Regions from separate parts of the Shewanella sp. 5S214 genome, predicted to be linked through region 1. Evidence: predicted binding sites of a transcription regulator. Region 1 holds the regulator's gene; the other holds the start of a gene.
The links. The regulator ArgR, encoded in region 1, controls arginine synthesis, uptake and breakdown. The targets are predictions, from matches to a motif close to ANTGAATANNTATTCANT.
Positions count from the first base shown of each region.

Region 2: a site for ArgR is predicted at 2,844-2,861, ahead of gltB (glutamate synthase large subunit). Genes of this name have one in related genera too.

Region 1 covers NZ_JBGOOV010000008.1:135,719-140,696, forward strand. The annotation lists gene ACED29_RS07650 (Dyp-type peroxidase) at 461-1,399, shown strand; gene argR (transcriptional regulator ArgR) at 1,460-1,930, opposite strand; gene ACED29_RS07660 (META domain-containing protein) at 2,097-2,522, opposite strand; gene ACED29_RS07665 (hypothetical protein) at 2,645-2,863, shown strand; gene ACED29_RS07670 (N-acetyltransferase family protein) at 2,867-3,424, shown strand; gene ACED29_RS07675 (hypothetical protein) at 3,470-3,826, shown strand; gene ACED29_RS07680 (GNAT family N-acetyltransferase) at 3,896-4,561, opposite strand; gene metK (methionine adenosyltransferase) at 4,719-4,978, opposite strand, start outside.
Region 2 covers NZ_JBGOOV010000015.1:23,943-28,920, forward strand. The annotation lists gene oxyR (hydrogen peroxide-inducible genes transcriptional activator OxyR) at 1-578, opposite strand, end outside; gene ACED29_RS11565 (Hpt domain-containing protein) at 769-1,134, opposite strand; gene ACED29_RS11570 (TIGR01212 family radical SAM protein) at 1,415-2,392, opposite strand; gene gltB (glutamate synthase large subunit) at 2,915-4,978, shown strand, end outside.

The sequences.
Region 1 (4,978 bases):
TATGGAGCATAATTGTTAACATCAGACTTGAATCATAACCTGTTATAAAACCGTTTACTGTCTAGCCCACTGTGCTGCTTTAATTTAAAATAGACCATTACTTGCAGCATGCAGTCATAAAAGTGTGGGTCTGTTAATCAAATAAATGACAAGTTTGAGAGTCAATAAGCTCAATATTATGATTTCGGCTAACGAAGAATATCCTATAACTTGAGTTGAGTGAGCCATCTATTAAAACAGCTGTTCAATCTTTTACTTGAGAGAATATGAGTGCAATAGGTGATACAAATCAGCTAAATGTGAGTACACTTCAAGTAATTTATATTTGATTAAGATAAGCTCATTGTTAGTTAATCATTAGCTAAACTAAGACGATATGTGAATCGCTCTCTAATGAGTTCAATGCGTTAAATTATCATCATTTAGGCCGACATTTAGTATTAAGGTGGATCAAGTTAATATGGATAACCAAGCTATGCCTCGTGAACAGTTAGGGATTTGCGCAGAAGGTAATTTACACAGTGTGTACCTGATGTTTAATGCCAATGATGGTGTTGAAGATCAGTTACGTCCATCTATTGCTAATGTGGCGCAATACATCTATGAGCTCACAGATCAATATGCAGACAGTGCTTTTAATGGCTTTGTCGGTATTGGTGCTAATTTTTGGGATACCTTTTATCCTGATGCGCGCCCAGCATTATTAAAACCTTTTCCTGCTATGAATGAAGGTATTCGTGATGCACCTGCAATGGAATATGATCTGTTTATTCATATTCGTTGTGACCGTTACGATATTTTACATCTTGTCGCAAATGAGATTAATCAAATGTTTGAAGATTTGGTTGAGCTAGTTGATGAAGAGCGTGGTTTCCGTTTTATGGACAGCCGTGATTTAACCGGTTTTGTTGATGGTACCGAAAACCCTAAGGGGCGCCATCGTCAAGAGGTTGCATTGGTTGGTAATGAAGATAAAGCGTTTGCCTCTGGTAGTTATGTTCATGTACAAAAATACATGCATAACTTAAGTAAATGGCATCGTTTACCACTGAAAAAACAAGAAGATATTTTTGGTCGAACTAAAGTTGATGATATTGAATATGAGTCAGAAGATAAGCCACTAACCAGCCATACCAAGCGAGTTAATTTAAAAGATGCGCAAGGTAATTCATTAGAAATCCTGCGTCAAAGCATGCCTTATGGTTCGATTCGAGAGCAAGGGCTGATTTTTATTTCTGTGTGCCGCACTCCAGAACATTTTGAACAAATGCTTCGCAGTATGGTGCACGGTGATGGCCATGGAAATCATGATCATTTAATGTTGTTTACCAAAGCGTTGACCGGATCATCATTCTTTGTGCCATCATTAGATTTTTTAACTCAATTCGATGATGCGTAACCACCCGCGTTAAGCAAAAAAAAAGCAATGCCATGGCATTGCTTTTTTTATAGTGATATTTTATTCACTATAATTGAATAAAGATCTAACGGTCTCTAAGGTATCATCAATAGTTTTTATACTTGCAGGGCAAATGAAAATCGTATCATCGCCAGCAATGGTACCTAATATCCCTTCAGGTTTACCTATTGAATCCAGCAAACGAGCAATTAATTGTGCTGCACCTGGACTGGTTCTTACCACTATCATGGCTTGGTTATGATCAACATCTAGCACTAAATTCTTAACTGGGCTACCCGCAGTTGGAACGCCTAGCTCTGCAGGCAGGCAATAGACCATTTCTTGCTTGGCGTTACGAGTACGAACAGCACCAAATTTGCTGAGCATACGCGATACTTTAGATTGATTAATATTACCGAATCCTTCGGTTTGAAGCGCATTAACAATCTCGCTCTGGCTTCCAAAACGTTCTTCTTTGAGAATCGATTTAAAAGTTCGTACGAGCTCATCCTGATTTCTTGTCGCTGGCATAATGATATTTCATCTTATATTTGTTATTCAAAAATCTAGCACATTTTGAATAGATTGACTTATTAAGTCAAGAAAAAATCAAATTTATTGAATAAAAATTCATTTTGTCGTGGAACTTTAAGCTGACACTTGTGTTAGTTCTGTGACTCATTTAAGCAATAAATGATTAAGATAATGGCGATGATTGTCTTGTCAGTACCAATAGGGTATCACCCTTTTCTGACAATAGATTAAGTTTTCCTTTTGAGAAATCAACTTGTTGTACTAATGAGATAGCTTGCATCAACTCAGCTTCTTGGCTCATAAAGCTGTCAACGCAGGCTTTCATGGTAGTGCCTGCTGGTGCCAGCTGTAAAAAGTTACCTTGCTGGGCATAACTGCCAAAAAATTGATTACAACTGTTGTTACCTGTTAACTCGCCATCTGCGGCAAAAACTAACGTTGCAGGACTATTATTAATGGTTGGAGTGTCGAGGACGGTGTCGACATGCCAAGTACCAATTAATTGTTCATTTGAGACAGTGGCCGATGGACTTTGGCAAGCACTAAGGCCTATAACTATAACTGCGGCGCCGAGAATATGCTTTATCATGCTGAGAGGGTTCCAAATACGAAAAAATTGGCGCTATTCTACTACTTGAGCATTAATAAAAGAGTAAATAATTGTCAGTTTTTGGATTAATGAACATTATTTAACGAACTAAAGAGAATCAAATGATTAAATTAGTCAAAGTGTTGCATATCATCGGCTTAATTATGTTGCTGGTGGGCGTAGGCTTATATTGGCAAAGCGATATAGGTCAGCAAGTCAGTGGTATGTTGGTGATTGCATTGCTCATTGGCGTAGGAACATTAATTATGTCTCCGCTGCCTGTTGCGCTAGTGATAGAATGGGCTAAGAAGCAACCTCCCCATTCAGATCCAAAGGAATAATCATTGTCATTTATTATCCGTAAGGCGTTATTCACCGATGTTACTGCTATTGTGCAGTTAGAGCGTGCTCATGTAGATGATGAGTTGTCTGGTTCAGATAACCAATTACATGCTCATTCATTTACTAAAAGTGAGGTGGGTCAGCTAATTAATCAACATTGGTTTATGGTGGCAGAAGAGCAAGGGCAAATTATTGGTTATGTGATGGCAGCGAGATGGTCATTTTTTTCTGCGCAACCATTGTATCGCCATATTATTCAAAAGATTAAGTTCGCCGAGTTGGCTGGGCAAGCTTTATCGACGACCAATTCGTGTCAATATGGGCCGGTTTGGATCCAAGAGTCAAAACGTGGCCAAGGCGTGTTTGCGGCGTTAGTGAGTGAGTTAAAAAAACAAGTAAACACTAGCTTTCCATTTATGGTGACCTATGTTGCTGCAGACAATGCTCGCTCTTTAGCGGCACATCAACAAAAAGCTGCGATGACACAGATTGAACAATTTCGTTTTGAACAACGTGATTATTGTTTATTGGCCACCTCTACAGCCAATGTCATCAGCTAACTATGTCTTGGTGCGTGAATAAAGTGGTTATTAATTAGGAATATAATGAGTACTGACTTTGAAACCCTTTTTTCACCTTACCTTGGTTTAAGATTATCAGCATTTGACAACATGAAGCTGATTGCCGCGGTATTGGCTGAGGCAAATGAATCATATGATTGTATTGAAGCAAGTGTGCACTGTAAGGATAATCTACAAGTGCAGCAATCAGGATATTTTGTGCGCTGGCATGATAGATGGGTATTTTGTGGGGTAACCAATGACTATCATGCTGCGATAGCCTTATTTACTCAAATTGAGCAGATCAATATGGCATCAATTAGTGTCAAAGATGTGCCAATAATGAGTATGCAGCAAGTGTCATTTATGTGCATTGAAAGTGCGCATTTCGATCATTGTTAACCTATTTTATTGTACTATCTTCATTTATGTTTACGCATTAGGATGATTTAGCTAAATCATTGATGTGCATTATTGCTCAGGGTTATTTAACTGCATCAGTACCAGTGGTCGTTCTTCAGAGTGGTAACGATAGTATAATTGGGTTATTTCTGCTGGTAACTGCGATATTTGCCGCGGTTCTATCGCCACAAAGTGCTGCTGTTGATATAAGCCTATTAACCATGGGTGAGCAAATAAGAAGCAATGTTTAGTCTTTAATCTAGGTGCAATAAACTGTAATAAGTGGCTTGCATGGTGTTGGCCACGATAGTCGGGGTGAACTAACAACCCATTTACCAGTTGATAGTGGCCTATCGGTTTGACTCTTATAGCGGCAATAATATTTCGCGGTCTGAATGTCGCTCTATTAACGTCATCACTCCTGTCTTGATTATCAGTAGCGCTTGAGTTTAGGTGATTAATAACTGCTATGGCTTCTTTTTGAGCTAATCGCGCATAAGGCATATGCTGACGATAGAATAATTTAATGGCTGACCATTCTTTTATTGCACAGAGCTTTATCGCTGAGAGTTTGCTTTCAGCAAGTTCAATCGCGTTGCCTTCTAAAGCGGTAGGATGACTCGCAATCGACTTATTCGCAATCGAATCACCTTCAATGGGTGCCGCCCCCATGGATGGCGGTGCAACAGCTTGCTTTGCTATTATATTTTTTTCTAGCCAAGTGGCTTGATACATAATGAGACCCAGTGTCGAGATTAAATCATTACCTTATTACATCTGCTAGTGCAAATTGGATAGCGCTAATAACATAAAACCGCCAAATGGCGGTTTTATGTTTGATATCGTTTTAGCTTAGCCAACAAGCGTTAAGGCTATATCGATACCTAGCTTATTATAGTCCGGCATCAGCACGGAGAATCTCAGCTTTATCTGTCGCTTCCCAAGGGAATATATCGCGACCAAAATGGCCATAAGCTGCAGTTTGTTGATAGATAGGACGCGCCAAATCTAGCATTGCGGTTAAACCATAAGGACGCAGCTCAAAGTGCTGACGGATCAATTTGATCAATACTTCTTCAGACACTTTGCCAGTACCGAATGTTTCGATACTGATAGATGTTGGCTCTGCAACACCAATAGCATAAGACACTT
Region 2 (4,978 bases), on a different contig from region 1:
TCATCAGGCATTTTTTGGTAGTCGATAGGTTGCACTAATTGTTGCGATACCTCTTTATGCATTACCATTTTAAACGGATCAATACCGACTTTCATACTATGAAAACCACTCGTGTCCACAGGTAACGCCAATATCAATAGATCTAACTCACCTTTGGCTAACGCATCCAACAAACGCTCAGTGGTATCTTCTTTTAATAACAAGCTGAGTTTGGGATAATCTTGCTGGCATAATTTAACCACTCGACTGAGTAAGAATGGCGCTATGGTCGGAATACACCCTAAGCGGATCTCTCCAGTCATGGGTTCGCCTTGATTTTTAACTAACTCAACTAAGTCATCGACATCGGTTAAAATATTGCGAGCTCGCTCAACCACTTCTTCGCCAATAGCAGTAAACATAAAGGATTTATGATCGCGTTCAATTAACTGGTAACCCAGTTGCTCTTCAAGGTTTTGAATCCCACTTGATAATGTTGATTGGCTCACAAAGCATATCTTGGCAGCGCGATTAAAATTTTGTTCTTGATGTAAATGAACTAAATAATAAAGGTTTTTAAGGCTAGGAAGATTTTTCATATAAACGATTACCCTTATCTATGTTAATTCAAATAGTGAATTAAATAAGCCAAAAAAACAAGATATCAATGGGCTAATCGAAACAAAAGCCCATAAAAAATGCCCCTTAAATAAGAGGCACTTAAACAACATGACTTTCAGCACTCGTCTAGGTATTTATCTAAACTGATAGTGACTAGCATAATGGTAATTACGCTTTTGCTTCCAAGTATACTTTCAACTGTTGTAAATCTTTGGCAGCATGCTCAACGATTGCAGCAAGCCATACCTTGTGTTCGGTTTCCCATTTAGCTTCTTCACCGTGTTGTAATAGCTGTGAAAATTGCTGAATGCGTTTCAGGCCAACAGACCCTGCTGCACCTTTAAATTTATGAGCTTCTGCACATAAGGTGTCTTTATCATTTGCATCACCCGCTTTCACTAGGCTGCTGATATATTCAGGCATTAGCTGCTCGAATAACACGACGCTTTTCAATAACGTTCCAGCTCCAATGGCACTGATATATTGCTCAAGCGTATTGAGATCCAATATTGAGTCTAACTGCGTTGTGGCCATTAAGGCACCTCTATCAAATATAACGCTATAAAGTTATAAATATGATACCGAGTAAAATACCCTATGCAAGGCTTGCTAATATTTAACCGCTATTTAATGACAAAATATCACATTTTTTCAACATAACTACTCAACTGGTATTACCAATGTTTAAAAATACCTCACATTGATAATTTTTCAGCCAAATTTTTAGTGATAATAGTTATCACTCCTATATAACATCACAAAAATCGACCTAAATGTTGAACCTATTTGATTGCCAATAATCGACCCGCAGCGATCACTCGCCCCAGGAGGTTTTAGGTTGGCTAGCGATTAATGCACTGCCTTGCCCACCAAATTCACGTAACTCGTTTACGATCGCAACCAAGCCATCCCAGCGAAAAGCACACCAATCTGGGGCGAGTAAGATTGGTTTTTTGGCATAAGCAGTTACCCGATGAAAGATAATATTTTTTGGAGTATGTCGAATAAGTTTTGCAGCTTCAGCGGCATACTCTTCAAGGGTCAATAATGGCATAGCATTATGACGCCATTGCTTCGCCATCGTACTGCCTTCAACAACATGTAAAGGATGTAATTTAAGTCCATCTACACCAATGCCTAATACAGTTTGTAAGCTATTAAAATAGTCAATCGACGTTTCGCCTGGGAGCCCTAATATCAAATGAGTACACACTTTAATGCCTCTAGCGCGGGCATTTTTTACCGTCCGACGATATTCGCATAACAGATGGCCACGATTAATCCGCTTTAAGGTATGATCATTGGCGGTTTGTAAGCCTAATTCTAGCCATACTTCTATCCCTCGTTGTTGATACTCAACCAGTAAATCAATTACTTCATTAGGAACACAATCAGGACGAGTACCAATATGTAACCCTACAATATCGCTATCCTCCAGCGCTTGATCATATTTTTGCTTAAGCAGTTCATACTCATCATAAGTACTAGTGTAAGCTTGAAAATAAGCAATATATTTCGCTGTGGGGGGAGTATTTATATTCACTGAAGAGGTACATTTTTTTGCCGATTGCGCACGTACTTTGCCTTCAGTTAATTGTATCGCTATCGGTTGTTCTCTACCTCGTTCACCACTGAATGAGGCAACGTTGCAAAAAGTACACCCTCCTACCCCTAAGGTGCCATCACGATTAGGGCAAGTAAATTGGGCATCAATGGTTAATTTTTTTACCCTTTGTCCATATAGACGTTTGCAATACACGCCAAACGTATTTACGTAGTCATCTAAACCCAAAATACAGTCTCATTATTACGCCAAAGTTCGCCAGTGTAGTCAGTCGATAAACACCTGTCTTGGTGCTAAATCAATAAAACAGTCTATTAACTCAAGCGAGTTATAAACTTATGTACAAACTAAATAACGTTTAAAACAATTTAGTTTATTTACATCTACAAAAAAGTGAATATTTACTCATTTATAATAATTTTTTACCCAAAGACTGTGTTTGAAATAAAATTCATTATTTTTGTTTCAAAAACAATTAACCGCTATTGTTACAAAAAGGTAATCAGTAATTTAATTTTTTTCTAAAATTCTTTTTATTCAGAACGTTATAGTGCCAAAAACACAGTTTACGTTAACGTAAACTTGACAGCTTATTACCTTTTTCTAGTAATTATATTTCAGTTTGTTGCATTTTTTTGGTTTGACCTTTATGCATTCTCGGTTTAATTTGGATGGTTCGGGTGCATATCTATGGATATTCTTCAAATTTACCCCGAGTCGTATCTAGTAGAGGTTTAGGGGGTTTTTTGTATGAGCTTGTATCATCCCAGTTTTGAGCGTGACAATTGCGGATTTGGTTTGATTGCACAAATGGACGGAGACGCGAGTCACCGTATTGTGCGTACCGCGATTCATGGTCTCGATCGAATGAAGCATCGTGGTGGTATTGCAGCTGACGGACGCACAGGTGATGGCTGTGGTTTATTAATGCAAATGCCTACAGATTTTTTTGAAGCTATTGCGGCTGAAAATGATTGGCATTTAAGCCGCAAATTTGCGGTGGGTATGCTATTTCTTAGCCAAGATGAGCAACGCGCTGATGAAGCGAAGTTCATTTTAGAAAAAGAACTACAAAGAGAAACGTTAAGTGTCGCTGGCTGGCGTAAAGTTCCGATCAATCCAGATGTTCTGGGGGAGATTGGCCGGAAAAGCTTGCCACAAATCTATCAAGTATTGATTAACGCGCCAGTGGGATGGCGTGAGAAAGATCTTGAACGTCGCTTATATATGGCTCGTCGCCGTCTTGAGCAACAAATAACAGATGATAAAGATTTTTATGTTGCTAGTCTTTCTGGGCAAGTCATAGTCTATAAAGGATTAATGATGCCAGCAGACCTGCCATCATTTTATACAGACTTAGCAGATATTCGTTTAAAAAGTGCGATTTGCTTATTTCACCAGCGCTTCTCAACGAATACATCGCCAAAATGGCCATTAGCACAACCGTTTCGTTATCTCGCTCATAATGGTGAGATCAATACCATTACCGGCAACCGTCAATGGGCAAGAGCGCGTGCTTATAAATTCAACTCGCCTTTATTACCCGATTTACAACAAGCGGCCCCTTTTGTTAACGAAACCGGTTCAGACTCGTCTTCTTTAGATAACATGCTCGAAATGCTGTTATCCGGTGGCATGGATTTATACCGTGCGATGCGTTTGCTTATTCCACCAGCATGGCAATCTAATCCTGAAATGGATGACGAGTTAAAAGCTTTTTATGATTTTAACTCAATGCATATGGAGCCGTGGGATGGCCCTGCAGGCATTGTAATGACCAATGGTCGCCATGCTGCCTGTGCAGTTGATCGTAACGGCCTACGCCCTTCTCGCTACGTTATAACCAAGGATCGTATCCTCACCTTAGCGTCTGAAGTGGGTATTTGGGATTATTCCGCCGATGAAGTGATTGAAAAAGGCCGTGTTGGGCCAGGCGAGTTATTAGTATTAGACACCTTAAATGGTCGCTTGTATCACTCATTTGAAATTGATAATGACCTAAAGCGTCGTCATCCTTACAAAGAGTGGATGGCTAAAAACAGTCAGACATTGATCCCTGCGGAGCAAATTGCGCCGACAAAACAAGGTTCAAGTGGCTTCGATGCCAAAACACTGCTGCAATATCAAAAACAGTTTGGTTTTACTCGTGAAGAATTAGAGCAAGTTATTTGGGTACTAGCCAGCAAAGGCGAAGAAGCCATTGGCTCAATGGGCGATGATACACCTATGGCTGTATTGTCGAAAAAGTCACGCTCCTTGTATGACTATTTCCGTCAAAAATTTGCTCAGGTGACCAACCCACCGATTGACCCCTTGCGTGAAAAACACGTAATGTCGCTCGCGACCTGTGTAGGACGTGAACAAAATCTTTTTAGCGAAACCACAGGTAATGCTTACCGAGTAATGTTTAATTCGCCAATTTTATTATTCAGCGATTTTAACCAATTACTTGGACTCGATAGCACTAACTATCGCGCCAATACAGTTGACTTGAACTACGATGCTCAAGAAACCTTAGAGCAGGCGATTCGTCGTATAACAGACGAAGCAGAACGCTTAGCGCGCAGTGGCACAACATTATTAGTCTTGTCTGATCGCGCGGTTGCAAAAAATGCTCAAGTGATCCCAGCCGCGATGGCTGTCGGAGCTGTGCAGCGACGTTTAGTCGATAAAAGTTTGCGTTGCGACACTAACATTATTGTTGAAACCGCATCTGCTCGTGACCCACATCATTTTGCGGTACTAATCGGCTTTGGCGCAACAGCCATTTACCCTTACCTTGCATACGAATCTATTTCTGCGATGGCTAAATTG